Regions from separate parts of the Paenibacillus sp. 01T47 genome, predicted to be linked through region 4. Evidence: riboswitches for the same ligand, from Rfam matches in the RefSeq annotation. Region 4 holds a riboswitch; each other region holds the start of a gene.
The links. A riboswitch is a leader RNA that binds a small molecule or an ion and turns the genes downstream of it on or off. The one in region 4 is predicted to bind cyclic di-GMP.
Positions count from the first base shown of each region.

Region 1 (7,523 bases), on a different contig from region 4:
ATTAGCAACCGCTGTAGTAATTGCTGCTGAATCCAGAGAAGCAGTAGCTGTTCCTTGCACCAGCTCCGTACCGCCCATCGTAATGCGGTAGCCGCTCTCTTGGTCTTCTACGCGAATATTGATTAATCCCGAAAGCTGATCTGTAATCAGGTCACGCTGATCCCGCAAATCATTTGCGTTATCACCTAAGCTTTCAACCCGTCTAATCTCGCCATTTAACTGGGCGATGCTCGTTGTAATCGAATTAACCGTATTTAAGTTAATCTCTACATTTTCCGTCAAATCCGCTTTTAAATCGCTGAGCTGCTTAGCTGTGTAATTAAAAGAATCCACCAATGCCATCGTTTGTTCCATAACGACTTTGCGGCCATCCGCATTCTCAGGGTTTTTGCTGAGGTCTGACCACGAATTCCAAAAATTCGAGATCACCGTTCTAAGGCCCGTGTCGCTTGGTTCATTAACGATACCCTCTAATTTAGAGAGCGTGTCGAGCTGAACTGAGAAATTACCCAGTGATTTATATTCATTGCGATACTGATTATCCAGAAACTTCTCTCTAATCCGAGTGATAGAAGACGCCTCAACGCCTGTACCAAGCTGACCAGCTGCTGTTGATTTGGAGAAACCAACCGCGTCTATCGGTCTTGATGCAGTCATATTCACCACTTGGCGTGAGTAGCCTGCCGTATTCGCGTTTGAAATGTTGTGTCCAGTTGTATTCAGAGCAGACTGAGTAGTGAATAAGCTGCGCCTTGCCGTTTCTAAGCCATGAAAAGTGGATGCCATCGTATATTGTCCTCTCTTGTTACGTTTTCATATTAAAGCGGCCATTACGATTTAAGGCCATGCCTTGAACAGCACGATGATAGGTCGCTTCTTCCTCAGTCGGACCAAGCAGCAAATCTTGCGTAAAATGCAAATGCTCCAGAGTCATCCTTACGAGCTGTTGATTGAATTCGTTAATATCTTGAAGTTTCTTAAGTGCTGCCGACAGCTCATTCCATATCGCCTGAAGCTGCTGCTTCTCATTCGCTTGGTATACAGCCTGTATGAGCTTCTCCATTTTGAACGAACGATGGGCAGTCAGCTTCTGATCAAGCATATATTTCCCTATCAAAAAGATACGCTGCTGCTCCAGTTCCATGATCCGCTGAAGACTCTTCTTCTCTTTGCTTGAAATATACGAGAGCGTCTCTACTTGGTTCACTGTAATAGCCGACGTCTTCGCGTTGCCGTATTCAATTAGCTGCAGGTGCTCGTCTAAAAGCTCTTGCAAAATCACGATGATTTGCTGGATGTACTCATTCATTTAGAGGATTACTCCTTCAGGAAGGGAAGCAGCTTCTCGGCTATCTTGCCAGCTTCCACATGATAGTTGCCTGTTGCTACCGAACGCTTCAGCTGCTCAATATGTTCTGTTCTGTCCGCTCCGCTTGCTTTGCTTGTCGATAGCAATTCCTTAGCTGCAGCAGAGATTTGGACTTCGTCCTTCTGCTTAGCCTTGTCTGTCCCGCCTACTCTGGACTCCGAATGCTTCTGGTATGGATTAAGTGCTCCGATACGATTCGTCTCATTTATTTTCATTGTTTACCCACCTCATTATTTACAGGAACTAAAAAAGCCGATTACCTTTACAAGTATTATCGGCTTCAGTCAAGTGAAATTTTATAGTCAACAAAATTTTAAATTAAATCATTTATCTTTGTATTTTTCTAATCCTTTATAAACACCCGTTGGATTATACGCACTCTTTAAATCTTCTTTCCTCGATATATCTTGGAACATTTGCTTCTTGTCCTTCTCGATACGGAAACGACAATTGTCACATAGTTGATGTTCACGAATCAGCGTTCCGCAGGATTCACAAGGGTATGACATATTTGGTGCATTCAAAATAGAGATGCGTCCCTCGCGTATGAACTTCGTAATTTGCTTAATCGAAACGCCAGTAGCATCCGATACCTCAGTTATAATTGAGCCTCTAAACTCACGCAAAAAGTTTGCGCAAAGCTCATACTCTTTATCAATATCTCGCATGCAAGATGGGCACACGTCTCTAAAGTTTTTTGCAAAAAGCTTACCGCAGCGAGGACAATTATCTAGGTTCATCGCTCTGAGCCCTCCTTTTTTTGTAAAACCATACTAGCTATTAGTTACATTCTAATCGATAGCACTAACTTTTTCACTATGAATCTAATTATTAGATCTATCAGCCTAGCTGGATTATGAACGAGCCCAGGTCAAAATATAGATATCGAGCGGAAGCTCCACATAACGGTGCAGAGCCTTAGAGCAGGCTTCTGCCGTGCTTCCAGTTGTGTAGATATCATCGATTAAAAGTATACGAATAGCTCTATCGTATAGATGCTTTTTGCTATGGGATTCAGAGGCTAATAAGCTCAAATTGTTCGTATTCACTTCAAAAAGAGATTGCGTATCGCGCATTCTTTCGGAGCGCGTTTTGAAGCTCTGCTTCTCTGAATGTCGCGAACGAATGAGCAATTCCATAAGCGGCAGCTGAAAACGCCTCGCGATGTGGCTGGCGAGCTGCTCCGCTTGGTTGAACCCCCGATCTGCTGCTCGTTCTTCACTTACAGGAACGTAGGTAACAGCATCCCAGCAGTCTGCTATCGATATTTTTGGTTTGCGGCTGCTGCTGCTTGCCACGATAGACTGTTGAATAATTTCAAAGGTCATCGCCTCGAATGCAGGCAAGAGCATGTCCCCGAGCAAAGGAGCAAGCCGCTCATTGCCCCTATATTTGTACAAGGCGAGCATCGCTCGCATGGCTTGATTATAATGAACCGCGCTGCGGTTGCATATGAATGCGCTATGCGGACGACGTATGCAGTCTTCGCATGGGATGCCGCGCCCGCATCTACGGCAGGCGATGCGGGTCAGCCATGGTATTGCGGAGAGGCACGCTCCGCAAAGGGATTTGCGAAGCTGGGTCGTCAGCTTCACGTGGTTGTAGCTGCTCGCGCTGCGAGCCTCGCTTTGCGGTTTGCCGCATAGGAGACATGCGGCAGACGTTGGAGCGAGCAGCTGCGCGGATGTGGTGAAAGCGGATTGCAGACGCTGCAGCCATGCTCTTGGCGAGACGTTCATTTTGGCGAGCCTCCTTTTGATGCGGGGAGCAAGTAGCCTTGCTTGCGAGCCATGCGGTTCATCGTTTGAATATGGCGTACCGCCTGCAGCTGTGGTCGATTGCGATCATGGCTGCAAAAGTACACACGACCGAATGGATCATCCGCAGAGCGGCCTGCTCTTCCAGCCATTTGAACCAGTGAAGCCTCGTCAAATAACCTTCCGTCCGCGTCGAGAATATAGACATCGCTTTTAGGAATCGTTACGCCCCTCTCTAGAATGGTAGTTGTGACTAGAACTCGTATATCCCGTGAGCGAAAACGCTGCACCTTCTCCGTTCGTTCTTCATCCTGTGAAGAGGTTGCCGCAACAACAGCATGTGAAAGAGCAGCACGCAGTAAAGCCGCCATAGGCTCGGTTTGAGCAATTTGCTGCACGAATACAAAAAGCTGGGCACCGCGATCAAGCGATGACCGCATGGCTGCTAAGAGCTTTGACGGCAGCTTGCGGTGCTGGAGCATCTGCTTTACTGTAGGCGTTTGTAGAAGCTTGGGTACGGGAAGCGGATGACGATGATAACGAACAGGTACTCTTGCATGAGGGAGCTTCCCGCGTTTTGCTGCTCTTTGCAGCTCACTAGGCGGCGTAGCGGACAGCAGCAAACGAGCAGCACCTGGCGCACAGCTCTTGTCTGCTGCAAAATGCAGCAGCGGGTCACCCGCAAAAGGAAACGCATCCAGTTCATCAACTACAACGAGATCAAAGCCTTGATAAAATCGCATCAGCTGATGCGTAGTCGCAAGCGTAATATCTCCGCTTTCCCAGCGCTGCTCACTACCACCGTATAATGTTACGACTGAAGCCTTAGGAAAAGCTCTCCGAATACGCGGGTCAAGCTCGATCACCACGTCACGGCGCGGTGTGGAAATCAGTGCCTTTCCACCGCGCAGCAGGACAGACTCCACAAGCGGAAAAATCATCTCCGTCTTGCCCGCTCCTGTTACAGCCCAAAGAAGAAACTCTCTCATCTGGCGCTGCTTGTCCAGCTTTGATAAAGCCGCATCTATCGGCGGCTTTTCCACAAACTGCAGCGCCTTAGCTGCTGCAGCTGTCTGCGCAGGGCTAAGCCCCCATTTATCAAGCCGCTGTTCATACGTCAGCGGCCTCAACCCCTTACCAGAGCCGCGAACCGTCGTCTCTGCCCAATTCAACCCCGCGCGCTGCCCCGTAATAAGCAGCTCACATTCCCGGCTTCGCCCCATCCCAATGCACGCCATGCAATAGGCGCAGTGCCTCCCGCACGCTGCACATGCCGTGCGGTGCATTTGCGCCTCGCCGCTCCCACAGCGCAAACAGCTGCGCTCCCGCCTGCGGCGCCCCAAAGCGTCCAATCGCCCGCCACCCACGGCGGCTATTGATCCGCTCAGGCGCACCTGCCCGAGCAGCGAAGCAAGCTGGAGCAATTCTCTCCAGCTTGACGCGGCACCGGGACAGCTTGCGCTAGACAACAGGGCGTGCGCCTCGCTTCGCAAAAGCGCACGTCCCTGCAGCATACCCGCGGCAAGCTTCGCTCCTGCCGCAAACTCTCCCAGCTCTTCAGCGCTATAAACTCCCGCCTCCTCGCCACCCACACGCTTAGCGCTGCTACGCTTTTCACCATTATTCGCAATCGCTTCTCCTCCGATTTCCCCAACCACAGCGCCCCTTACCTTCTCCCACCTCTCCACTAAACCAAAAAGCCTCTCTATCGCCAACGCTCCTTTCCGCTTCCCTCGGCTACCCAAAAAGCGCCAACGACTCCCCAAACTAATCTTGCCATTATGAACTGCTTGCTCTACTCCACCACTGTATTTCCGATAATTTCTCTCCAGCTCGCTAGATTTCTGATTACTACTATTCAACCCGCCAGTTGCTGCATCTCCACCCGCCCCATCAGCTTTTGCTTCCTCCGCACATGCCGCCAACAGCTCAATCGCCTCATAATCAGCATTCCGTCCCCCCTCATTTAAGCTTTTACTCGCGTTATTTCTGCCGCCATTGCCACGTTTTATAGCCGCATCCCAAAGCTCCACTGCAATACACGCATCCCCGAGCGGCAGTTCTTCTTTTAGCAGCCATCCCTCCTCTGCGATCTCGTTGTTCAAGAATCCCGCTTCACCAAACGCTCCATGCATCCAGAAGTATTTATCCACCATTGCTTTGATAGTCAGTCGAGCCTGCCAGCATCCATTCACTTTCACAACATACAATTGTGCCCTCATCTCTATTCGCTCCCTTGACACTTTATAGAACTAATTTCATTATTCATCTGTTAAGTTAAATACAGCCTCTCCCTTCCCAGACAAATTGCAAGCACTGTAAACAAAAAAAAGCACACCCAACAACGCATTTGCGTTATTGAGTGTGCTTCACTCCGACTATTTCATTACCGTAGAGTATATACTAAAATGGCATTTTCGACAAATCTGTCGGATTTTGCAAATCAATTAGCACCGCATGATCGGAAAGCGACACAACTCCTTCTGCCTGGAGCAGCCATAGCAGCTGAGTTCCATCCACACCCTCTGTTTGAGAGCGCTTACCGTCTTCGCTTCCAGACAACGGGTTAGATCCATTAGAGTGAATCCTGACCTCATCGCCCCTTCTAGCTAATCGTTCAACAATAGCCAGTGTCTCCTCTGTAACCCCTTGATCTACGATCGTCAAACGAACGTTTTTCCCCATTCGCCGAGAGAAAGAAAACAGCGAACGTACATACCATTCCATATTGTTTTGCTGAACGTCAGCTACGAGCACATAATGCTTGCTGGATTGCTGGCGCCCTCGCCAAATTCGATACGCCAGATGCACCGACAATGCAGCCAAAGCATAACAGCCAATAACAAGAAGTAGAAGTTCAAACATGGCGGCCACCTCCTCTTTGTGACACTATATGCCATGAAGAGCCCACTGGTTCCGCAATCAAGGGACAAGGTGACAAAATGTGTGTTATGCCAAAATTATATCCTGCTTTATGCTGATTATTAGTCATTTTCTGACAAAGAAACACCCTTGAGCAATTTCCAATACATGTTATCATTTTAATATGAAAGCATGCATATCTAACCGGTGCACGCATATAGAAAGGGAGAGTGGATTTTCACAATCAAAATAACTAGGGAAGCGATGAAGTATAATCTACAATTGGACACTTGGATTATATGGAGCTAGTAGTGTAACCGGCCCTCTTGGAACCCCACTACGTATCTAAGAGGAGAGTGAAAGATGCGTTATTTTAGGAAAAAAATCAGTTTAGCCCTGGCTCTGTTATTAATTTTTTCGTTGTCGCTTAGTTCCATTGCCATGGCCGAAGGTGATAGCAATCAAGGTACGAATGCTGCGGCACTCGTAGATGAGAATAGCTGTCCACAGTACTCATCAGATCGCAAGGATGTCATTGCCACGCATTCCAATATCGTAGTCAATAATAACGGAACAGCTACCGCTACGTTCCAGACGCTAAAAGATTGTGTTAGAGTCAGCTTCTCCGGCTATGAAGGCCCTGCTGACTGGGCACCTGGACCCGGCGATACAACCATTCCATACAACAAGCAAACATTTTTTGAGGGACAGTCTATTATATATCCAAAAGCAGGTACTTACTCCGTTACGATTAACATTCCAAAATGTTTGCCTTATCAATTAGATATCTATAGCGGAGATTTAATTAAAACATTAGGTCCCGGCGCTCATGGTGACAAAATTTTAGCATGGAATCTAAAGCTTTCGAACAGCTGTACGGGCAGTATCATCATCAATAAACATTTAAATGATGTCGAGGGCGCTCCTCATGCAGGCATTACCTTCGAGCTTTGGAAAGACGGTAAATTAGTCAAAAGCGGTGTTACCAATAGTGACGGTATTTTGCAATTCAACGAATTACCTATCGGTACCTATACATTAAAAGAATTAACCTTAGATGGCTTTACCACCGATTTAGTGGCTACCCAGCAGATCGTAGTAACCACAGATAACTCTGTGCAAAAAGCAGTTATCAATACGGCTAAGCTCAAACTTGAAACAGCCTGCTCCGCCGATCCAAATAAAACAAGAACATGGAAAGTAAGTAACGAGAGTAACATCGAGGTTTCTTATTCATGGGAAATTCCGAATTCCACTCAAACAGGAAACGGCGTAATACCTGGAAAAGGTTCCGTAAGCTTTTCAACAAATACGGAGCTCGTCAGCCCAACTGATCCACAAGCTGTACCTAATACGCTGAAGATCCATTGGGGCAAGGAGAAGGAGCTTTCACTTGTGAATGAAGGCGAAACCTGCTCTACGCCTACTCCAACACCGTCATCGACACCTGAGACTACACCTACTGCTACACCAACTCCTACACCTGAGACTACGCCTACAGTTACACCAACTTCTACACCTGAGAGCACGCCTAC
Region 1 covers NZ_JBFTPA010000008.1:229,863-237,385, reverse strand. Annotated here, with positions in the region: gene flgK (flagellar hook-associated protein FlgK) at 1-786, opposite strand, end outside; gene AC1DOV_RS18340 (flagellar protein FlgN) at 806-1,309, opposite strand; gene flgM (flagellar biosynthesis anti-sigma factor FlgM) at 1,318-1,584, opposite strand; gene AC1DOV_RS18330 (TIGR03826 family flagellar region protein) at 1,693-2,109, opposite strand; gene AC1DOV_RS18325 (ComF family protein) at 2,224-3,108, opposite strand; gene AC1DOV_RS18320 (ATP-dependent helicase ComFA) at 3,105-5,348, opposite strand; gene AC1DOV_RS18315 (hypothetical protein) at 5,530-5,991, opposite strand; cyclic di-GMP riboswitch class II at 6,237-6,320, shown strand; gene AC1DOV_RS18310 (SpaA isopeptide-forming pilin-related protein) at 6,352-7,523, shown strand, end outside.
Region 1: linked by a shared signal. The riboswitch ahead of AC1DOV_RS18310 (SpaA isopeptide-forming pilin-related protein) and the one ahead of AC1DOV_RS01300 (hypothetical protein) in region 4 are both predicted to bind cyclic di-GMP.

Region 2 (7,523 bases), on a different contig from region 4:
TTATTACTCGTTGTTCAGTTTTCAAAGAGCAATCTTTTCTCTCTCGTCGACCGTGTATCTCGTTGGCGACCTAGATAATATATCATAGGCGTATATAGCATTGCAAGTGTTTTTTTATTATTTACGAAAAAGTTTTCAACACTCCTATTTGCCTTCTAATTGCGCAATCGTTGCTTCGCTTCCTCCTCACCTATATTGAAGAAAGACATAAAAAAACGAGCTCTGCGATTTCCGCAAGCTCGTATAACTTCTAATATGTTTTTGTAACTGTATATTGAGCTGCATCCTTGATAAGCTCATACTTTTTCTTGCCCTTCTTTAGACCCGCATCAACTGTCGTATCAATCGTAACCCATTTCCCATCCAAGTACACTTCGTTCCAAGCATGATAAACATCCACATAAGTAGATTGTCCCATCAAGAGCTTCGTAGGGATATCCACGCTCCGCAGCATTGCCGCAAACAATGAAGCGTATCCGTAGCAGATATCCTTTCTCGATTTAAATGTGCGATCAATATTGGGGAGGTAATCAACTGACAGATTAGCAGCTAATTGATTATCATAACTTACATTCGTAATAATATACTCGTAGATTGCCTTTACTTTCTCCATATCCGTTTTTTTATTGCTCGCTAATTCTTTTGCCTTGACGATGGCGCTGCTCGCATTCGACCAGTCAATGTTCTGGATGGAATTCAAGTACAAAACCTTGTTGTCTTTCAAATCAAGCGTCACCGTTTCTTTCTTCGCCAGTTTGTATTTGTTGCCTGTTGTATTCTCTAGAACAGATATCGTATATTCGCCATTGCCAAGCTGCAATGGAAACTTCTCAGCTGTTTTTCCGCCGGTTAGATTATATGTATAGTTTGATGCGCCTTTTGCGATCATAAGCTTCGTTTTCACTTTAGTGTTCACTGCATATTGTACGGAGACAACACCTTTATCTAAATTCCCCGTATTGAGCCAATCAGAAGAGTCCGCTTCATTTGCCTGAACGACCGTTACATGGATGGATGCAAAAAGAACAAAAGCTGCGATGACTAACATAAATTTACGCATGAATATACTCCCTTCGGTAGCTGGCTGCCATCTTACGGAAGGCCCTTTAGCTTTGCGTCCCTACCTTTCGATAGGTTTGCCATTATCGTGTGAAGCGCTATGTGATGAATTTCCCTATAAAAACAAAAAAAGCCTGTTCATTCGGTAGCTGGCTGCCATCTTACGGAAGGCCCTTTAGCTTTGCGTCCCTACCTTTCGATAGGTTTGCCGTTATCGTGTAGCGCTTTATTAGTTCTATTCTACCATATGAATCTAGCAAATCAATAGATTGTACTACAATATCAATCATAATTTGAATGTTTTTAAGGATTGTTGTTGCAAATTCTCGATATTAGAAAAAAAGAACCGTTGGCTGCTAAAAGCCAAACGGTTCCTTGTTTCTTTCTTATTCAGCAGAACGCTGATCTCTCATATGAGGGAACAACAGTACATCACGAATAGATGGAGCATCTGTTAGAAGCATGATCAATCGGTCGATACCGATTCCTAGTCCGCCTGTTGGCGGCATGCCGTATTCCAGAGCGCGGATAAAGTCTTCATCCATCTCATGCGCCTCGTCATTTCCATGCTCACGCTCAACAAGCTGCGACTCGAAACGCTCACGCTGATCAATCGGATCGTTAAGCTCCGTAAATGCATTAGCATGCTCACGTGCTACGATGAATAGCTCAAAACGATCGGTGAAGCGTGGATCTGCTTCGCTCTTCTTAGCAAGCGGCGAAATAGCAACCGGATGTCCTGTAACAAAGGTTGGCTGAATAAGCGTGTGCTCACCGAACTGTTCAAAGAAAGCGTTGAGAATATGACCAAACGTCATATGCGGATCAACGGCAACTTTGTGTTCTTTCGCCAAACGATGGGCTTCCTCGTCGCTCATTTCCACGCCGAAATCTACGCCAGTCGTTTCTTTGACAAGCTCAACCATGCTGACACGGCGCCACTGAGGTGTCAAATCAATTTCTTGGCCTTGATAAGTGATTTTCGTTGTTCCAAGAACCTCTTGCGCAATATGTGCGATGACATTCTCTGTCAATGCCATAATATCCTTGTAATCCGCATAAGCCTCGTAAAGCTCAATCATTGTAAACTCTGGATTGTGGCGAGTCGAAATCCCCTCATTCCGGTATACACGGCCGATCTCATATACTTTCTCCAATCCGCCTACAATCAGTCGCTTCAAATGAAGCTCGATTGCAATACGCATGTAGAGCTGCATGTCCAGCGCATTATGATGCGTTTCGAAAGGGCGTGCTGCAGCACCGCCTGCAATGGAATGCAGCGTTGGTGTTTCTACTTCTAAATACCCGCGGGAATCTAGGTAGCGACGCATGGATTGAATGATTTTGGAACGAGTAATAAAGGTTTGTTGGACGTCGGGATTCACGATAAGGTCAACATAACGCTGACGATAACGAAGCTCTACGTCTTTCAAGCCATGATATTTATCAGGCAATGGAAGAAGCGACTTTGTCAAAACTTCAATATCACGCGCTTTGACAGAGACTTCGCCTGTATTCGTTTTGAATACAACGCCTACTACGCCAATGATGTCACCGATATCCAGCAAGTCAAAAGCTGCAAACTTATGCTCTTCAACGGAATCTTTACGAACATAAATTTGAACCTTGCCGCTCAAATCTTGAATCGTAGCAAAACCCGCTTTGCCCATGCCGCGTTTCTGCATAATACGGCCAGCAATACGCACTTCAACCGCTTTTTCTTCTATTTCTTCTTTGCTGAGCCCTTCATAGGCTTGTACAATATCTTTGGCGTTATGAGTGCGTTCGAACTTTCGGCCGAATGGATCCACACCTAACCCTCTAAGCTCGTCCAATTTGTTTCTGCGAATTTGCAAGAGCTCACTTAGCTCCTGCTGTTCATTGTTTTCTTGTTCCACTTCTTTCATCTCCTTGATCATTCGGCAAAAGCAAGCAGCTGTCACCGGATTCATGCAGCAAAATCTCGTTTCGCAATAAAATATAAGCAATGTATAGACCTGTAATATACGTTCTTATATTTTAAACGTTCAAAAAGCTTCCTACAAGGAAGCTTTTTGAACCGCTCATAGCAAACATTATTTTTTGATATCGAGAATTTTGTATTGAATAATGCCGACTGGTACGCTAACTTCGACAACGGTGCCTTTTTTCTTGCCTAAAATCGCTTTACCAACCGGGCTTTCATTTGAAATCTTGTTTTGCAAAGGATCGGCTTCCGCTGTACCAACAATGGAATAATCCATTGTGTCGCCATACTCCATATCCTCAACCGTTACGATCGAACCGATGCTCACGGTATCAATATCAATATCGTCATTATTTATAATACGCGCATTGCGCAACATTTTCTCAAGGGTAAGAACGCGGCCTTCGATAAATGCTTGCTCATTCTTCGCATCTTCATATTCCGAGTTTTCGCTTATATCACCATAGCCAATTGCTACTTTAATACGTTCAGCTACTTCACGACGCTTGACCGACTTTAGGTTCTCTAATTCATCTTCGAGCTTTCGCAGCCCTTCTTGAGTCAGAATGATTTGCTTATCGTTCATCTTTCCGATTCTCCTGTCATGTGACTAATTTTTCATACCTTGTATGAATTCACTGTTACCTAATATATTACGCTTCTTATTCCTCATACCAACTGTTGTTTGAAGCGCTCTTGATGTCTTCGTTAGATTATATTGCACGATTATATTGCAAAGTTACCCTGAATGTCAATCAAAGCCAGACGACCCATTGAAACCGTTTCATTTCTGAAATGTAGAGCAGAAGCCGCATGATAGCGGCTTTTGTCGAATGGTGTCGGCTCGCTCCCGTTACAGGGTAAATCGCATAACCGATCTATTTGTATTTTAGTAAGCGTCTACTTCTGCAGAACCCGCTTCTTTGCTGAAACAGCACTGACAGCTTGGAATTCTTCGTCCTCTCCAAGCGAGTGGACGTAGTTTTCCAAAATCGCTACCATCGGATCACGGCCTGTATGTTCGAGCAGCCTTTTTGCATCCTCTGGTGAGAAAACGTCGCCATTCCCAATTACGGGAATCGATACCGCTACTTTGACATCCTTTATAATGTCCCAATTAGCCTTACCCGTATACTACCATGCAAAATGGCCTTGTCGCTTACCATCTCCGCACATACAAGACCCGTTCCAAACTCCTTGGCAATTAATCAAAGGCAGGATAGCACACGCTTGCCATCGGCGCTAGCACCACTCTGTTCTTCATTTCGATGCCACCGATTTTCAGCATGTCACTCCTTCCTCCTCTTCTAACTGCTTATTGTTCATGTCTTGTGTACCAGACAGCACTATTCACGGTTATCAGACATTAATTCCTCATAGCTGATTCCGAGCGTCTTAGCGATATGATTTAATAACTTCGTATCCGTCTTTCTTGTTCCTCGCTCCAATGAGCCAAGAACGGCCACCGATACGCCAAGCTCCTTGGCCAGCTCCTGCTGAGTATAGCCCTTCAGCTTTCGAAAGGCTCTGACGCGCTGCGCCAATTGATTGTTTTCCATAACGTAATGCCTTCCTTTCCATCCAGAAGCGCTGCTTCAGATACTGCGCTTACCTCGGACTGCAGCCGATGTGTTTGATCCAAAACATCATGCAGCGGAACGAGAACGAACGACCGCTCCATCATACGCGGATGCGGCAAAGTTAATTCCTCTTGATCCATTCTGACATTATCGTATAGGAGCAGATCAAGGTCAATGGTTCTCGGTCCCCAACGAATTTGTCGAACTCTACCGAGCTGCTGCTCGTACTCCAAAAGCTGACGCAAAAGCATTAATGGAGATAGTGTCGTTCGTACAGCTAATGCCATATTGATAAAGGGCGGTTGCTCTGTGTAGCCTACCGGATCAGTCTCATACATGCCTGACACTCTGCTTACCACGATGCTCGGGTGCGCATCGATGAGGCTAATCGCTTCCAGCAGCAGTTGCTCACGGTTTCCCATGTTAGATCCTAAAGCAATATATGCCTCTGCCTGTGCGCCATCAAGCGGGAATTGTTCGTCCATCATTGTCCCGCTTTCTGCGCAGTTCTACCGTTACTCCGTCAAAATGGATATCAAACGGCGGGTTTGGCTTCGTTACTCGAACCGTCACTTCATTTACCATAGTATAAACTTCCAGTACTTGCGATGCAATGTGACCTGTTAAAGCTTCGATAAGCTTAAACGGAGGGCCCTCTACAATCGTTTTCGTGAGAGCGTGGATTTCTGCATAATTCACCGTACTGTTCAAATCATCGGTTAACGCCGCTTGCTCCAAATCCATATTGAGTTCAACATCCACATAATATTTCTGGCCTAGCTTGTTTTCTTCAGGAAATACGCCGTGGTAGCCGTAAAACCTCATCCCTTTGATCATCATTTTATCCATTATAGTCACTCTCCTAACGATGTACCTTATTTAAAATAAGAAATGGCATTCAACAACACAATTAATGTCGATATAAAATGGCGTCCGTCATAAGTGCAGTACGCTTAATTGCACGCACATCATGCACACGTACGATTTGGCAGCCGTGCGCAATGCCAAGAGCAACCGTCGCAGCCGTTCCCTCAACAAGCTCATCAACAGGCAGATTCAGCGTCTGCTTAATGAATCGTTTACGCGAGGTACCAAGCAGCACCGGATATCCAAGTGCATGCAGCTCGGATAGACGGCCAAGCAGCTCCAGATTATCCTCATAGGTTTTGGCAAAACCAATACCCGGATCTAGCCAGATTTGATCTTCAGCGATGCCAGCCGTTCGCGCAATGCTTACACTGCCCTGCAAATCTGCAAGTACATCGGGAACAAAATCATTATAGTCTCTCGCATGGCGGTTATGATTGATGATGACAGGACAAGCATATTCAGCTGCAACTGCGGCCATATTAGGGTCACCCTTAAGCCCCCAAATGTCATTAATAATATGAGCACCCGCCTCTAGCGCATGCCGTGCAGTCTCAGCTTTGTATGTATCGATGGATAAAGGGATGTGCGGCAGCGCCTTACGCAATGCCTGAATAACAGGAAGGATACGCCGCAGCTCTTCCTCCACTCCCACCGGTTCAAATCCTGGACGTGTCGATTCACCGCCAATATCAATAATATCAGCACCTTCCTCCACCATCGCTTTCGCACGGGCAAGAGCCGCATCCACACTCGTATAGCTCCCGCCGTCCGAGAAAGAATCAGGTGTCGCATTCAAAATGCCCATAATCAACGTACGCCCGCCTAGCTCCAGCCTCGTTCCGCTGCCAAACTCATATGCTCTTTTATAGAAATTTGGTTGTTGATCCATTGTTAGACCGCCATCCTTCTTCTTAATGTTACATGATTATAGAGCTTAGATAGCTCCAGCATCACCGTCAATTGTCGTCTGTCGGTAAAGAGTAAGCAATTGCTTCGTAATAGACCCTGCTTGACCGTTGCCGATAACTCTACTCACCCCGCCAGCTTCTGATAACAGAGTAACGGGAACGAGCTCCTGAATGGAATTGGTGAGCCATATCTCGTCGGCCGTTTGCAGCTTCTCCAAGCTATAAAGGCCCTCTTCGGTTACATACCCTGCACTGCCAGCCAGCTCCAGAACTCGCTCGCGCGTTATGCCCGGCAATATGCCGGTGTCCAGTTCAGGCGTATATACAACATTGTCCTTAGCAAAAAACAAGTTGCTCACGATTCCCTCCGCCAACCATCCTTCTCGGCTGAGCATAAGACCCTCGGCCCCAGGCGCAGCACCACTGGCAAGCAGCTCTCGCTTAGCAATAATATTGTTCATATAATGGAGAGACTTAAAGCGAACCTCACCCTCAGGCGTATTCCTCCTTGTCTGCAAAAGCCGCAGCTCCCGTCCGCGCATATGAACCGCATCATTAACCGGCGGCAAAGCCTTTACAAGCATTAACACATTCGGCTGTTCATAATCTCCTGTCGGCAACCCTAGCTCAGCTTCGCCTGCACTGACGGTTAGTCTTATATAGCCATCTTTTAATTCATTCGCTTCAAGAAGCTCATTAAAGGAGCTGCGCAGCTCCTCCATATTAGGCGTGTACTGAATTCCTAGCTGATCACAGCCTGAGCATAACCGCTTCATATGCCTGTCTAGTAAGTAAGGTTTCCCCTCATAGGTGCGGAAAGTCTCGAACAAACCTATACCGTACAAAAAGCCGTGATCATAAACTGAGATCACGGCTTCGCTCGCATCCATTACGGAGCCGTTCAGTTCGACCTTCATCGCACTGCGCCCGTCCGATTTTGCAAGAAATTACGAAGCATCGTCAAGCCATGCTCCGTTATAATGGACTCAGGGTGAAATTGCACCCCTTCAATTGCATATTCCTTATGACGCAAACCCATAATTTCTCCTTCATCGGTTTCCGCTGTTATTTCCAAGCAATCAGGCAGCGTTTCACGGCGTACGATAAGAGAATGATAGCGAGTAGCGGTAAAAGGTGATG
Region 2 covers NZ_JBFTPA010000034.1:30,299-37,821, reverse strand. Annotated here, with positions in the region: gene AC1DOV_RS32850 (transglutaminase-like domain-containing protein) at 251-1,060, opposite strand; cyclic di-GMP riboswitch class I at 1,073-1,151, opposite strand; cyclic di-GMP riboswitch class I at 1,201-1,279, opposite strand; gene lysS (lysine--tRNA ligase) at 1,446-2,966, opposite strand; gene greA (transcription elongation factor GreA) at 3,135-3,611, opposite strand; gene AC1DOV_RS32835 (tRNA-dihydrouridine synthase) at 3,926-4,105, opposite strand; partial or broken gene AC1DOV_RS32830 (tRNA-dihydrouridine synthase) at 4,147-4,313, opposite strand; gene AC1DOV_RS32825 (helix-turn-helix domain-containing protein) at 4,372-4,584, opposite strand; gene folK (2-amino-4-hydroxy-6-hydroxymethyldihydropteridine diphosphokinase) at 4,536-5,093, opposite strand; gene folB (dihydroneopterin aldolase) at 5,068-5,454, opposite strand; gene folP (dihydropteroate synthase) at 5,516-6,364, opposite strand; gene pabC (aminodeoxychorismate lyase) at 6,410-7,300, opposite strand; gene pabA (aminodeoxychorismate/anthranilate synthase component II) at 7,297-7,523, opposite strand, start outside.
Region 2: linked by a shared signal. The riboswitch ahead of AC1DOV_RS32850 (transglutaminase-like domain-containing protein) and the one ahead of AC1DOV_RS01300 (hypothetical protein) in region 4 are both predicted to bind cyclic di-GMP.

Region 3 (7,523 bases), on a different contig from region 4:
GAATAGCACATACATTTGATCAAGAATTTTCGTCTTAAACATCAAGAGAATATCGCTGTTAACGGGCAGCTTCACACCGACTATAAACCGGAGCCCGCCTGGTCCGATGTTTCGAACAAACACCTCTGTACTCCCAAGCTTCACACTGCTACCTTTGAACATCGTAATGGTCATCTCTGCCAATAGACAATGCTTCAAATCGATTCGAAAGCTTTTTCTCCGATTAACGAGCACCTCTTTACTTGGCATAAATAAAGCAGGCTCTTTACAAGATCTTCGGCTCAAAAGTTGTACGATGCTGTCCGGCTCTACAGGACGACTGAAATAATAACCTTGGATTTCATCGCATCGCTGCTCGCGTAAATAGTTGAATTGCTCCTTCGTTTCAACGCCTTCAGCCACCACCTGCATGCCCAGCTCGCCAGCCAATTGAATAATGCATTCGATAATGCTTTTATTTCTCCGATCCGTCATCAACTCCTCGATAAATGACCGATCAATTTTGATCGTATCGAGTGCCAAGCGCTTCAATAAATAAAGAGAGGAATAGCCGGTTCCAAAATCATCAAGCGATACTTTGATTTTTCTTTTCTTCAGCTCCAGCAGCAATTCAGTCACCGCATTCTCATTGCTAATAAAAGAGCTTTCCGTTATTTCAATTTCCAATCGATCTTGGGAAATTCCTGTCTCCTCGATGATCTGATCGATGGTATGCAATATATTTTGCTGAAGAAGCTGCTGCACCGAAAAGTTAACCGACAGCGTAACCGAAGGCAGGCCTAAGCTCTGCCACCGTTTATGCTGCATACAGGCTTCGCGAAGCACCCATTCTCCTATCGATACAATAAGCCCCGTTTCCTCTGCGATCGGTATGAATTCAGACGGAGCAACCAATCCCCAATCCGGATGATTCCAGCGCAGCAGCGCCTCAACGCCAACAATTTCCATCGTTTGCGAATGTACGCGAGGCATATAATGAAGGAACAGCTCTCCTCTTTCCTGCGCTTTACGCAAATCATTGCTGAGTGAAAACAATTTGAATGATTGCACATTTAAAGAAGCGGAATAGCACTGTGATTGGTTGCTGCCTCTGGACTTCGCATGATAAAGAGCCGCATTCGCGTTTTTCATCAACTGCTCCACCGAGCTCCCATCGCCAGGCGATTGACTGATTCCAATACTTGCAGTTACATTCAGCTCATATCCTTCTATCAAAAATTGCTCATTGATAAGCTTAATAATAGTAGCTGCCATATCCTTGATTTCGTTTTGCTGCTTTACATCAGCTATAATAATTGCAAATTCGTCTCCGCCAAGTCGGAATACGGTTTGGCCATCACGTAAATTGCTCATCAATCGAAAGGCGATTTGTTTCAGCAGCTCATCCCCAATCGGATGCCCAAGCGTATCATTTACATATTTGAAACGATCCACGTCAATCAGCATGATCGCCAGCCTCTGCTTAAAATACTCGCTTACCCTTAGCTGCTTATCTAGCTGGTCTTCAAACATTCTGCGATTTGGCATCTCCGTTAAATAATCGTGGTAAGCCAAATATTGATTTAATTCCTCAGCCTTGCTTCGATCCGTAATATCAAGGACTACGCCAACGATCGCTTGCTCACCCATATTTGACACTTGATTATAGTGCACTTCGCAATGAATATTCGTCCCATCTTGTTTAATGGCTCTGTGGCAGAAATTAGATAAAGACTGCCCCTCCTGTAACTTCGTTAGCTGATTAACGACGGCTTCACGGTCTGAGGGATGAATCGTCTGTATAATATCCATACCGATCAAGGAGTCATAACCGAACATTTTATTGAGCTGATCATTTGAATAAACGAAGTTGTTTTTCTGCGCGACAAAAATACCGACAATGGATTGCTCGACAATACTGCGGTATTTTAATTCGGTCTCAGTCAACGACTGCTCAATCATTTTTTGCTGCGTAATATCCTTGGCAATGCCGTAGACACCGATAAGCTTTTTATTAATAATGATTGGAATATTGGTCACATTAAATTCGACCGTTTGCCCTGTTCTCGTAATGCCTGTCGTATCATAGTTTTGAGGATTCAGCGTCTTGACCGTTTGCTCAAAATATTGAATCGTTTTATCCAGCGCTGCGGCATCTACAAATTTATGAAAACTATCATTAATAATTTCCTCTTTCGTATATCCAAAAAGTTGCTCAAGCACTGAATTGCATGACAAAAAACGCCCTTGTGCGTCTAAAGAAAAGACAGCATCAGGATTGTTTTCAAATATCGATTTATAAAGCTGCTCTTCTAGTGTGAGGCGATGCTGTATTTTTTTATTTTCCGTAACATCCTGAATCATGCCTATCGTCAACAATATCTCGTTTTCGGCATTCCGTATGAACGTAATGTTTTCCACCACATGTCTAACTTCACCGCCCTGACGAACGATTCTGTACTCGGAAACGCTTTCCTTTTTTGATTCAATTGCAAGGTGGAACTGCTCATTAACGCGCTCACGATCTTCGGGATGCACGAACTCAAAAAATTGTTCAATCGTCATCGAGAAATCAGATTTCATACCATATATTTCGAACATTTGATTCGACCAGGATGCTTCTCTGCGAATATGGTCAAACTCCCAGTATCCTAAATTAGCTAACTTTTGAACAATATTAAAACTACCAACATTAACATTGCCATTAAAACGTTTAATCATTTGTTTCATTGCTAAATATCCCCTCTTATTCATAACGTAGGCGGTAACCTGAAGTTTTTAAGGAGAGGATATAGGTATGTTATCACTCATCCTTTTGGCAACCCAGCCACCTTTGGAAATTTCCTTTAGGCCTGTTGGCTTTGCGTCATTGTCTTTCGACAACTTTGCTTTTTACTAGGACTTTTTACATATACCAGTATTCCATATTATTCCGATATATACCATAACCAATTTCATAATAGGTCGAATGATGTAGAAAAACCTCCCATTTTGGGAGGTTTGGTATATTGATGATTTACAATCTAGGATCGATTTCCTTCTCTTTGGCAACCTCAAACAAAAGATTCGCAACAGCCGCTTGATATCCATCGTTTTCCGGGGCAATTTCAGCAAAAGGAATCGCAAGCATATGCTGTCCTAGCCGGTACTCGTTAAATGATGTACGAAGCTTTTGCGTAATATTTTTTTGCTTGATGAGCTTATTGTACTTGTGCGGAAATCTATAATCATAACCGTAAATAATAGACATGTATTCCTTATTGCGCACTTTCATATAGGGAACCGTGTACGGCTGAGGCATCTCCGGCTTAATCACGACACCTTCCATATGATTGTCTACCGTAAGCGTGTAGAAATATTTTTCTGCAAGCTCATAGCTCTCCTCATCAGACAGAACAAGCGTGATGAATGGATCGTCAGAGAGGAAACGATACATCTCCGAGGTTTTCCACGCTGGCAGCTGCTCGCTTCCGTCTACGTATACGATCTTAAGCAGCGAAAATGGCTTGTATTCAAGCTCCCCAGCCTCGGCATACAGCTCCAGCTGCCTCTTATACGTTTCATATGCTTTGATATGCTCATCAATTGGCCTGTTTTTCTCAAGAATAGAATGAACATGTTTAAAGTTTTGGTAGACGGCTAGGCCATATTTCTCATTAATAGCCCCTTTGCTAAGGTGAAACTGATCCTTTTCAAAACCACTTTCCTTGAAATCATGCGCAAGCTTTCCGAACGCTTCCTCGAATCCATTCGCCTTCAGGAAAGCAAGCTCTGTCTCAAGCCCCTTCTCAATTGGCTTAAACTGCTTTTCGATGAGACCTTCTCCCAGCGCCTCCCATGGCAAAAGCTCGCCATCCAGCAGAAGCATCGATATATCGTTTTCCTTCATGTAGCTTCCGAATCTTTGCAGCAGTCGCTCATAAACAGCGGTTAGGTCAACCTTATTTATTTTGTACCCATTGCGGCTCACTGCAAAACATTGCTCGATATCTGCATGCAAATAAACATTGCAGCGTGATCCCATATATTTGGGCTGCAGCACGACCTCTTTAACACCGCGCTCCATAAAATAGTTCAGCCCTTTCCTCAGCGATTCCAGCTCACCCGCCGCTTCATCCTTATCTGCAGGAGACATGGTTCCTGAAATAAAGTTAATTTTATTGCGCGAGCAATACTGCAATCTGCGGGCTTCATCATCATCCAGCTCCTGCAGCGATACTTTGCGTTCCTCTTTGAAGAGAGCAGGAAGCTCGCCTTCCATGCCGGCTATTGCCGATTTCTGTGATTTGAAAGTCGGCTTCACCGACAGAGAAACCGAGGTTAGCAGATTGCCGTGAACTGCGCCTGAATCCAAATGGATTTTATTTCTGATCCGAAATGCTTGTTTAGCAGCCACATGTCCAAAAACATGATACGGCTGGTTTCCTGCTGCATCCCGCTTCAGAAACGCAAGCTGTGCTTCAATCGGCGCCGATCGGTCGAGTCTAAAATTGCGCTGATGACGGATCGAATTCACATCCAGCTTGCCAATATATTTGTTCTCGCATGGCGCGTGAGTCACATAATAGGATGGTCCTGATTTTCCTACCATTCTGTAGAAAGGCTTCGACAGCGATACGAGATGATTAAACTTCTGAAGCAGCTCAGCATCGCCTCTCAGCACCTCAGTCGAATCGAAGTAGGCATGCAGCAGCTCCTCTTCCACACCTTTGATTTCACCACGCATATATTTATGGACGAAGTTTTCATGATTGCCAAGCACAAACAAAAACTTATCCTGATTCGTATATAGGAAATCAATGATTTCCTTAGTGCGGCTTCCCTTATCGATCCAATCTCCAACGAGCAATACTTTTGTACCGCTGACCTTTCCTGTCTCAACCAATACATTGCCCTCTAGTTGAAACCCATGGCTAACGAGCAAAGCCTTCAGCTCATCCACACATTCGTGAACGTCACCGACGATAATCGTCTTCTGGTCCAGCGGTAAAAAAACGTCCAAATACTCAGCAGCATCCTCGATTATAATCTTATAATCCGGATTCGCAACCTTATCCATAGGGGAATAAAAATCTTTAGCCCGCACCTTATGAACTTTGCTATATTTCTCCCTCGAGAGCGAACCAAGCACGTCCTTGCGCAAACGATTAATGTGGCTCGTTATCAGTTTCTTCGAACGCTCCGATGAATAATAATCATCCCGCTTCTTGTAATCAAACAGCACGACTTCAAGGTTGTAGTTATTTTCCTTTGCAACCTCCCTCACTCTCGCCCGGAAATCCTCCGACAAACCTGTTGTATCCACGACAACAAATTCCGCATTGATGGGGAAAGTAGTGACCAGCCGCAGCTTCTCGAACAAAAGGCGGAAAGCCTGATCGCTCGCTTCAAGCATGATTTGATCATATTTATCATAATCAGAGCCTAGAAGCTCTTGTCTAATGCTATCGGATGAAATATATTGCACGTTCGCATTCATGCCCTTGCTGTCATCCCTAAATCGCAGCTGCGGCATCAGCACTTCATTTGCAAAGGCTGTTTTCCCGCATTCCGTCGTGCCAATCAGCATAAAAATCGTATGGACTCTCGTTCTCATTTCCATTGACGCTACTCTCTCCTCTTCCGCAAAATCGCACCCTGCGTCGTTTGTATACCGTTCACTCCATCGCCGATTGCGACATATTGGCTTTCCACGGATTGATCTTTAATCGTTTCGAGCAGCCACTCTTGAAATTCCGCTCGCCCAAGCTCCCATTTATGGTCATCATGCCGGAAGTCTTCCAGCTCATAATAAGCATTAAACTCTGCATTAGGTGTTGTCAGCACAAAATAATCAAAATCAACATGTTCGCATATTTGCCGTATCAGAACAGCTGCCTCATTTAGACTCATATGCTCAATAACCTCGGTCAAAATGACATCCACCTGCTCGCCGTTATAAGCCTCTAGAAAATGTTCAATGGAAGGAAAGGTAGCGATGTTGTCCAGTTCCTTTGCTTTCGCCTTCCGCTCTACCACCTCTAGCAGCGGCTCATGGATATCAACCGCGTAGTAGCTGTCTTCAATTTTGGATGCAAATGGAATCGCATAGAAGCCTTCTCCGCAGCCAACATCGAGAATGGCCTTATTGAACGGAAGCACGCTTCCGATATAGCTTCTCCGCTGCTGAGCCGTCCCGCCGAAGGCCAATTGAACCGCATAACGATCTGTTTTCTCCAGCTCTTCTTTATATTTCTTGAACCGATCTCTTGAAGCTAGAAAATTGCGGGCAAACAAGCTTCGTATATAAAAGGGTGCGTCGATAATTTGGATACTCTTCACATATTTAATCAACACATCATCAGAAATATCGATGTATTCGTCGCTGAACATCGAAAGGAAGAGACAAAGCACACTAACGACATGCATAAGCTCATATAACGATTTATGCGTCTTAATGGTAAGCGAATAGCTCTTATGCGCCAGATGTACTGCTTCAAATGTATAGTCGGTAAGATGCTTCTCAAAAAAATGAATATAACGCAAGAGCTCAATATGAATCATATTGATATGGAAGGTATGCTCGTATTGCTCCGTGTCACTCGAATGCTGCGCTTTAAGCGGCGCTGCAAAAAATTCATTAATCGCTCCCAGTACAAAGAGCGGCGTATTATATCGCGATACATTGAGGTACTCAAATTGGTCCTGCCTATGCTGCTTGTATGAAACCTCATTGTCGGCATCCTTGAAGTAAACGTTGAAGGTTCCTTCATCGGTATACCAGCCGTAGGCCATTCCTTTGCGAACGGCGCGCAGCAGCATGCCTGACCCCGGATTTTTTCTGATGACGAACGAAAAGCTTGGGTTCGTCGATTTCACTTGCACGATAGCCATCCTTAACTTCCCCTTACCTGTCAATTAAAAGCAACACTATTTAATCCCAAACCTCTTGTAATGCTCTGCGGAACAAGTCATCAAGCTGATTGTCCTGCGCAGTTCCTCCTTGACCCATTTCGAGTGCGATTTGTTCAAAATGAACCATTCGCTCCTCCAAATAGGAGTTAATAACTTGCAGCCTAGGCTCATAATCGAGCTCGTCGCCCGCTTTTTTCCTGCGCAGCAATTGTTCAACCGTAGCCCTCAGCTCGCTCTGCTCAGGAATAAGCGCCTCTACTAAACGATCAAATTCGATTGGAGGCATCGAGTTGTACTTCGCAATCCAGCCGCAAGCAAGAATCGGCCTTAACACATAAAAATACTTTTTTATTTTCACTTGCTCGCCTTGCAGATACTCTCGGTAGTTCCCTTTAGCCATATGGAGATAATGGTACATGCACGACTTCGGCGAGAAAGATAACGGAGAGACACTTCGGATTTGTTTGGCTACTGAGTATTTCGTAAAGTATGGAATCGGTGATTGCAGCCATTCGAGCAGAGGCGGATTCGACTTGCGAAACAGATTAAGCGCTTTGCGCAAATCCCAGCCGTTAATATCGAGAAGATCACTTATAGGCCGTTCGATTACATCTCTTTTGTCAAATATCGATAAATACCATTCCACCGGC
Region 3 covers NZ_JBFTPA010000021.1:123,243-130,765, forward strand. Annotated here, with positions in the region: gene AC1DOV_RS29315 (EAL domain-containing protein) at 1-2,709, opposite strand, end outside; cyclic di-GMP riboswitch class I at 2,794-2,879, opposite strand; gene AC1DOV_RS29320 (metallophosphoesterase) at 2,996-5,581, opposite strand; gene AC1DOV_RS29325 (methyltransferase domain-containing protein) at 5,587-6,852, opposite strand; gene AC1DOV_RS29330 (nucleotidyltransferase domain-containing protein) at 6,893-7,523, opposite strand, start outside.
Region 3: linked by a shared signal. The riboswitch ahead of AC1DOV_RS29315 (EAL domain-containing protein) and the one ahead of AC1DOV_RS01300 (hypothetical protein) in region 4 are both predicted to bind cyclic di-GMP.

Region 4 (7,523 bases):
ATTCGGTTATCACGTACAAGATCCAGAAAGATTCGGTGTTGTAGAATTTGATAAGGCTGGTAAAGTGTTAAGCGTGGAAGAGAAGCCGCAGAATCCTAAATCTAACTATGCCATTACAGGTCTATATTTCTATGATAATCGAGTTGTGGATATTGCAAAAGAGATAAAGCCTTCTTCTCGTGGTGAGTTAGAAATTACGTCAATCAATGAATCATATTTGAAACTTAACGAGCTGGAAGTTGCATTGTTAGGACGAGGTTATACTTGGTTAGATACGGGTACACATCAGAGCCTGGTAGATGCGACTAATTTTGTTCGAACAGTAGAGGATCATCAAGGTATCAAAATTGCTGCTCCAGAAGAGATAGCTTATATTAACTCTTGGATCACTAAAGAACAACTTTGGGATTGTGGAGAAAAATTGAGTAAGACAGGATACGGACAATATTTAATGAAAGTAGCAAATGGTGAGATTCAGTATTAAATCGAAAGCGTGGTAAACATGAAATATACAAAAACAGAACTAGAAGGCGTATTGCTACTTAAACCGAGTGTATTTGGTGACCATCGTGGCTGGTTTATGGAAACATATAGCACAGCAAAGTACAAAGAAATTGGTTTAGAATTAGAGTTTGTTCAAGATAACCAATCCTTCTCGGCAGCTAAAGGGACATTACGTGGATTGCACTATCAACTCAATCCAAAAGCTCAAACAAAGCTAATCCGTTGTACGAAAGGGGCTATATTCGATGTCGCAGTTGATATTCGTCAAGGAAGTCCTACTTATGGACAATGGTATGGTGTCGAGTTAAGTGCCGATAATAAAGCACAACTGCTTGTTCCAAAAGGATTTGCACATGGCTTTATGACTTTAACAGAAGACGTGGAAGTACAATATAAGGTAGATGAATTATATGCCCCTGAATGCGATCGGGGAATAGTATGGAATGATCCTTCTATCGGTATTAAATGGCCTATAAATATTTCACCTATTCTATCTGATAAAGACGCCAAAGCTCCACTTTTCAAAGATGCTGAACAAAACTTTGGATATGGAGAATAGATAAAGAATATAGTGACAGGCCCGTGATGGACAGCGAAGTGGTTTAAATATGATAGGGACGGGTTGTATAGATAATTCTGCTGTTCAGGCGTACATATTTCAAATAAAACCGGACATCATCATACATTGTGCAGCATATACAGCGGAAAGTGACAAAGAAACATGCTGGAAGGTCAATGTTGAAGGAACAAAGTATCTGGCAGCATTAGCTAAAGAGATTGGCGCAAAGTTTATGTATATTAGTACGAATTATGTATTTGATGGTGAAGGTAAGGCTCTCTTCATGGAGTTGGATAAGCCTAATCCGTTTGGATATTACGGTCAAACGAAATATGAAGGCGAACTAGCCGTACAAGATTTAATTCAGACATCTTTTATTGTTCGTATATCGTGGGTTTTCGGTGTGAATGGAAATAACTTTGTGAAAACCATGCTTAGATTAGCCGAAAGCCGAAATCTGTTAAATGTAGTTTTCGATCAAATTGGTTCCCTACATACACTTTAGATCTGGCTAAATTATTAATAGATATGATCCAGACAGCAAAATATGGCACTTATCATGCTTCTAAATAAAGGAATTTGTAGTTGGGTGGATTTTTCAATAGAGATGTTTCAGTAAGCTGGAAAAGAGGTTATCGTAGAAGGAATTCCAACCGGGCGTTACCCTACTCCTGCTGTTTGGTGGTCTATTTCTAGAATGTCCAAGTAGAAACTAGAGGATAATAGTTTTAATCGCCTTCCAAACTGGCAGGATACTATTTACTTTTTTTAAATAAATTCACATTTGGGGTGGACAAATGACTAGAAGTAAAGTACTCGTTACCGGCGGCGCTGGATTTATTGGCGGTAATTTCGTTCAATATATGGTTAACAAATATCCGGAATATGAAATCGTTAATTTAGATCTATTAACGTATGCCGGTGAATTATCTAAGCATGAAGCTATTGAGAATAAAGAGAATTATCGATTTTTGAAATCAGATATTGCGGATCGTGACGCGATTACTTCAATTTTCGAATCGGAAATAATTAAGTATGTCGTACATTTTGCGGCTGAAAGCCATGTGGATCGCTCCATTACAGATCCAGGCGTATTCGTTCGTACGAATGTTTTGGGAACACAAGTGCTGCTGGAAGCTGCAAGGACATATGGAGTTACAAAATTTGTTCATGTCTCCACAGATGAGGTTTATGGTGATTTGGAGTTCGATCCGACAACCTTCTTTACAGAAGAAACACCGCTTCAACCTAACAGTCCATATAGTGCAAGTAAAGCGGGCTCTGATTTGCTAGTACGAGCTTATCACGAGACGTTTGGCATGGCTGTTAATATTACAAGGTGCTCAAACAATTATGGACCGTATCATTTTCCGGAGAAGCTTATTCCTTTGACCATATCGCGTGTATTTAATGATGAAAAGGTTCCAGTGTATGGAGACGGCAAGAATGTACGTGACTGGTTGCATGTATACGATCATTGTACAGCAATAGATCTGGTTCTACATGAAGGTATTAGCGGTGAGGTGTATAATGTAGGTGGTCATAATGAGCGTACGAATCTAGAAGTGGTAAAGACAATAATTAAGACGCTTGGAAAATCTGAAGATCTCATAGAATATGTTGAGGACAGATTAGGACATGATAAACGCTATGCTATTGACTCTTCTAAGTTAGAAAGGCTCGGATGGAAGCCAACCTTTAACTTTGAGACAGGGATAGTACAAACCATAGAATGGTATTTGTCCAACAAGATTTGGTGGGAATGTATTATTAGCGGTGATTATAAGAGCAATGATGAGTAATTAAGACTATATCTTGTTACTAACATCAGTTCTACATTGTTAACAAATATACCCTATACACCCCCCAACAATTTTGTTACCATACCATTAAACAAAACAACCGCATAACCCACACGATAAAGGCAAAACCATTGAAAAATGGTGACGCAAAGCTACAGGGGCTTATCTTTTAAAAGACTGCCAGCCAGCTACCGAATATCGTGCCTCCCGCGTGGTTTATGTGGAAACATGGAGGTTATTATTATGTTCATGCGCGCAAACGTTGTACGTGAATGGCATCAGCTCTGTATGGGATTCAATGAATTGCTGTGGAAAGATTGCTTAGATGAGAAAAAGCGCATGGAGATTTATTTGAGGATTGTTTATCACAAAAATAAACTAGCAGCTGTCTCATGAACTAGCACGTAGGGCGTCGTTAACAGATCTGAAAACGCTATATCCGCAAGCTGACGCCCCGTCACTATGAAGCGTCAGTTTTTTTATTTTAAAATCTAAGAAGGAGATTCATATGCAATCATTGCTTCTTTAGTGGCTCATATGAAACCAAAACAATGAAAAAAACGAACAAAACAATTTTGATTATCGCAGGTGCGCTCGTTGTTATCGGTATTGTCATTTATGGAAGCATGAGTCTCTATTCGAAGTTAAATCAGGTAGATGAACTGAATGGGCGTCTTGAAGAAGCTGCAGATAGTAATGCAGGGCAAGAGTCACCGAAGATTACGGAGCAGCCCAATGAACAATCTACTAATCAGACAGATCAGACTTCAGAACCTGATGCTACTCCATCACAAGAGCCTGATCTAGTTCCAACGACGCAGCCAGATGAAGTCCTTAAACCTAGTCCGAGCGCAACTTTGCCGCCAGATGAAGCGTCTAATAATGTAGACAAGGGACAAAAGCCGGATAAGGGATCTACAAACTCCGAAAATAAGTCCCAGAAGAAAAAAGAGATTGATGCTTCGGTTACAGCAAAGCTGGAAAAACTGAAATTTTCGTGTCAAGCAACCAGCAATAGCTTGGTTAAGCAGATTGCGAAAGAGCTTAGCGGGGATGAAGAAGCTACGCTTGCTACTATTCAAAGTAAATATCTGAATAAGGTATTTTCTGCGGAAGCCGATTGTGATGCCAGATTCAATCAATTAATAAGCAATGCCAAGAGCGAGTATAAAGCAGCCGATCTAGGTGAGCAAAGCTTTCCGGATTGGAGTGCGCAATACGAGAGTGCGAAGGCTGGTGCTAGAGCCAATGCGCTTGCAGTAATTGCAAACTCGCTAAACAAGTAAGCTTTACTATTCTGAGGAGGCTCTATGAAAAAGTCACGTATTCTATCTATTTTTCTGGTTGTAATGATGTTGTCATCCGTACTTGCAACCGCTGCATCCGCAGCAACCGAAACAATTAAGACAAAGACACAGCCCATTAAGCTGCAATTTGATGGACAAGCGCTTAAACTGCCCGATGGACAATATTCATTTATTCATCAAGGAAGTACATACGTACCGATTCGTTATATTTCTTACGCACTGCTAAAAACAGTGAATTGGGATGGTGCGAAAGCGACGATCTCCGAGCCAACAGTGAAAGAGCTTGCAGCGCTGAAGAAACAATTGCAAAGTGCCGCTACGGGCAGCCAGAAGCCGCAAACGAGCGTTACGATTGCGATACAGCCAGTTAATGCAACTCTTGTGTTTAATGGAAAGACGAAGGCATTGCCGGCTGGTCAATCCCTCTATGCCTATAAAGGCTCGATCTATGTGCCCATTCGTTTCTTGTCAGAATCAGTAGGCACGCAGATTAGCTACGATCCGGTGACGAAAACAGTTAGCGGTGAGTCAGCAGCATATCGAGCTGAGCAAGGTGGCGGCGGAGTCGTTCTTCCAGGCACGGGTGGCGGAACTGGAGGCTCTGGTGGTACAGGCGGTACGGGTAATGCCGGCGGTGGTGGCGTACCAGTTAAACCGACGTATGAGCAAATTACGGCAGAAGCAGAGAACAAGCTTGCTGCGCTGAAAGAAAGCTGCAAGGTAACTCTTATGGATATTGGCTTGCAGTATGTAGCGGCAACGGATAAGACGGTTCAAGCTCAGCTTAAAGCTAAAGGACTTCAAGAAGTAGACAATTGCTCTGCAAGGTTTGAAGTTATCATGTCAGATACGAAAGCTAAGTTGACGACGAATGGGTATAGCACAGACGTTCTTGCTTCCTACAGAGAAGCCTTTAACAAAGAGCTTGAAGCAGGAAGAGCTATTGCAGAAGGTTTGATGTAATAGGAGTTTTCACTTCTTTTTTGTAAAATTAAAGCAGGGGCAGAAGAGGTCGCGATGACTTCTTCTGCCCCTGCTTTGCGTTATCTTTCCAATGATAAGAAGTGATAAATGCATTTGCTTGCATTTATTTATAATTTATCTTAGTTATAAGAAATCAGTTGCAGCTATAGGGGATAAGGGCTCCTATTTAGCCCACACTTCCTTAAATACAAATTTTAAGGCTTGTAAGTCGTTAGCGGTACGTTCAGCTTATTGTAGGTTGTCATGCAGATTGAAAATGTATAATGAATTTTCCAATCCAATTCCTGATATATTTTAACAAGAAAAGGATTACCCAAATCAAGCAGAGTGATCATTAACAGCAAAAAGCTGCGTTCAAATAGCTTGCTTTGCATGTTTTTTGTCTCCCCTTACAAGAATTTGTTGTAAAATGTAAAAAAATGACTCATTTCACTAGCAAAGCCACTACCATAGTACTAAAATTTGCATTACACTAGCATTACAGACTAACCTAAAATCATACAGTAGTGGTAATGTAGGGGGACTATGGACATATTTAATTTGTTCTACCAATTCAATCAGTGCACTTCTGATCCTGATGCTGAAGTTGTAGTACTCTTACACGGCCTAGGTCTAAATGCTCGTGTGTGGGAGCCGCTGGCTGCTGTGCTAACTAAACGGTATCATGTTGTACGGTATGATTTGCGCGGGCATGGGGAGCGATCACATGACGGTTCTCAGTTAACATGGGAGCTGCTTTGCAATGATTTTGATGACATTTTCCACTTATATAGCATAACGGAAGCACATTTGGTCGGTCACGGACTTGGCGGTAATCTTGCTGCAAGGTATGGAATGAGCCGCCCGGAGCGAGTGAAGTCGTTTGTTCTTATTTCGACGATTGGGTTTTATCCTCCTGAGGCAATGGAGCGTTCGGTTGAGCTGCGCCGGAGGTATGCTGAGAACGGTGTGGCAGATGCACTGGCGGAGCAGATGGCTAGTTTAGTGACCTGTCTGCCTCAGGATAGGGAAGAGACAAGGTGGGTAAAAGAGGCGTACTTGCAGTGTGACATGGAGGTGTATTTTAAATTAATTGAGCTCTTTGCAGCCGAGAATCCTTTGGATGACTTATCCGCAATTAATAAGCCTTGCCTCGTTATGGCGGGGGACAAAGATACGATATATCCATCCTATATGTCGAAGATTACGGCGCAGTTTATTCCGAATGCGTTCTCGGTAACGGTGCCTGATGCAGCTAGCTTGGTGTTTATAGATAATCAGACCTATGCTGCTCAGAAGATATTAGATTTCCTCTCCAACCCTTTAAGTAGCACGGAGAGCACTCATGTCGGTGATCCGCTGCTTGGGTTAATGAGGATCGATGCCATTAAAATGTTTGGCGATGCCTATAAGAGTACTCCAAGCAAGGATGTGCTGCTCGAGGTCAAGCTAATTGGAGCATTTCGTGTATTTATTAATGGCCAGGAAATACCGAGTGGCTGGCAGCAGCGTAATGCGAAGAGATTGCTTGTTTACTTAATGTTTTACCCGAATCCGACCAGAGAACAGTTATGCGATGCGTTATGGCCACTTGCAGAGATTAGCAAAGCAAGTAATTTGCTGCGAGTTAGTCTTTCTCATTTAAAAGGATTGTTCGATACGGCGGGGACGAATCCGATTGTTGCTAATCGCAGCCATGTTAAGCTGAACGCGGTTGTCGTGTGTGACTTGCTGAAATGGATTCAGTCACTTGAAGAAGCTCATATGGAGAAAAGAGCACTAAGGAAATTTATTCTTATTAAAGAATTGCTTGTCTATCCTGTAGAAGAAATGCTCGCAGGCTTGTACGATAACTGGGCGGTTCAGGAACGAAGCAGGCTGGAATACATGCTGCTGGGCCTTGTTGAATCGCTCGCAGATAGCTATAAAAAAGATGGCGATTTTGCAGCGGCTAGTCAAGTGATGAGAAGAATAAGCAATATGTATAGCGAGGAACTAAATGTTGATACCGTTCGTAATACGCATGCTCAGGGAGAGGTGAGGGACCATTAATAGAAATACTGTTCTACACAAAATAAAGCTAGAGCAGACGATTGAGTTGCTGCGGCAGGAAATGATCGATAAGCTATTAGTGTGCCAGTCTTATCAAGCTGATGAAGTGTTGGGAGCAAGCAGGGCGCTTGATCTTGTTCTTAATTGCTATGATTGCGTAAGATTTGAGAGAGGCTGCATGAATGAGGAAAATTGTGCATCACGTACATTATTAGATGACGATAGCTCTATTTAAAAATACGTTTACGTTTATTTTGTTTGTATTTATACCAGTAGCTGCCGTTCTCATCCTTGAAAATCCGAATTCCAAACCATTTCAATGGCGTTGATAGCTCA
Region 4 covers NZ_JBFTPA010000001.1:309,525-317,047, forward strand. Annotated here, with positions in the region: gene rfbA (glucose-1-phosphate thymidylyltransferase RfbA) at 1-484, shown strand, start outside; gene rfbC (dTDP-4-dehydrorhamnose 3,5-epimerase) at 503-1,063, shown strand; gene AC1DOV_RS01290 (SDR family oxidoreductase) at 1,113-1,568, shown strand; gene rfbB (dTDP-glucose 4,6-dehydratase) at 1,861-2,865, shown strand; cyclic di-GMP riboswitch class I at 2,977-3,061, shown strand; gene AC1DOV_RS01300 (hypothetical protein) at 3,417-4,151, shown strand; gene AC1DOV_RS01305 (copper amine oxidase N-terminal domain-containing protein) at 4,176-5,135, shown strand; gene AC1DOV_RS01310 (hypothetical protein) at 5,351-5,530, opposite strand; gene AC1DOV_RS01315 (alpha/beta fold hydrolase) at 5,682-7,187, shown strand; gene AC1DOV_RS01320 (hypothetical protein) at 7,228-7,422, shown strand; gene AC1DOV_RS01325 (hypothetical protein) at 7,415-7,523, opposite strand, start outside.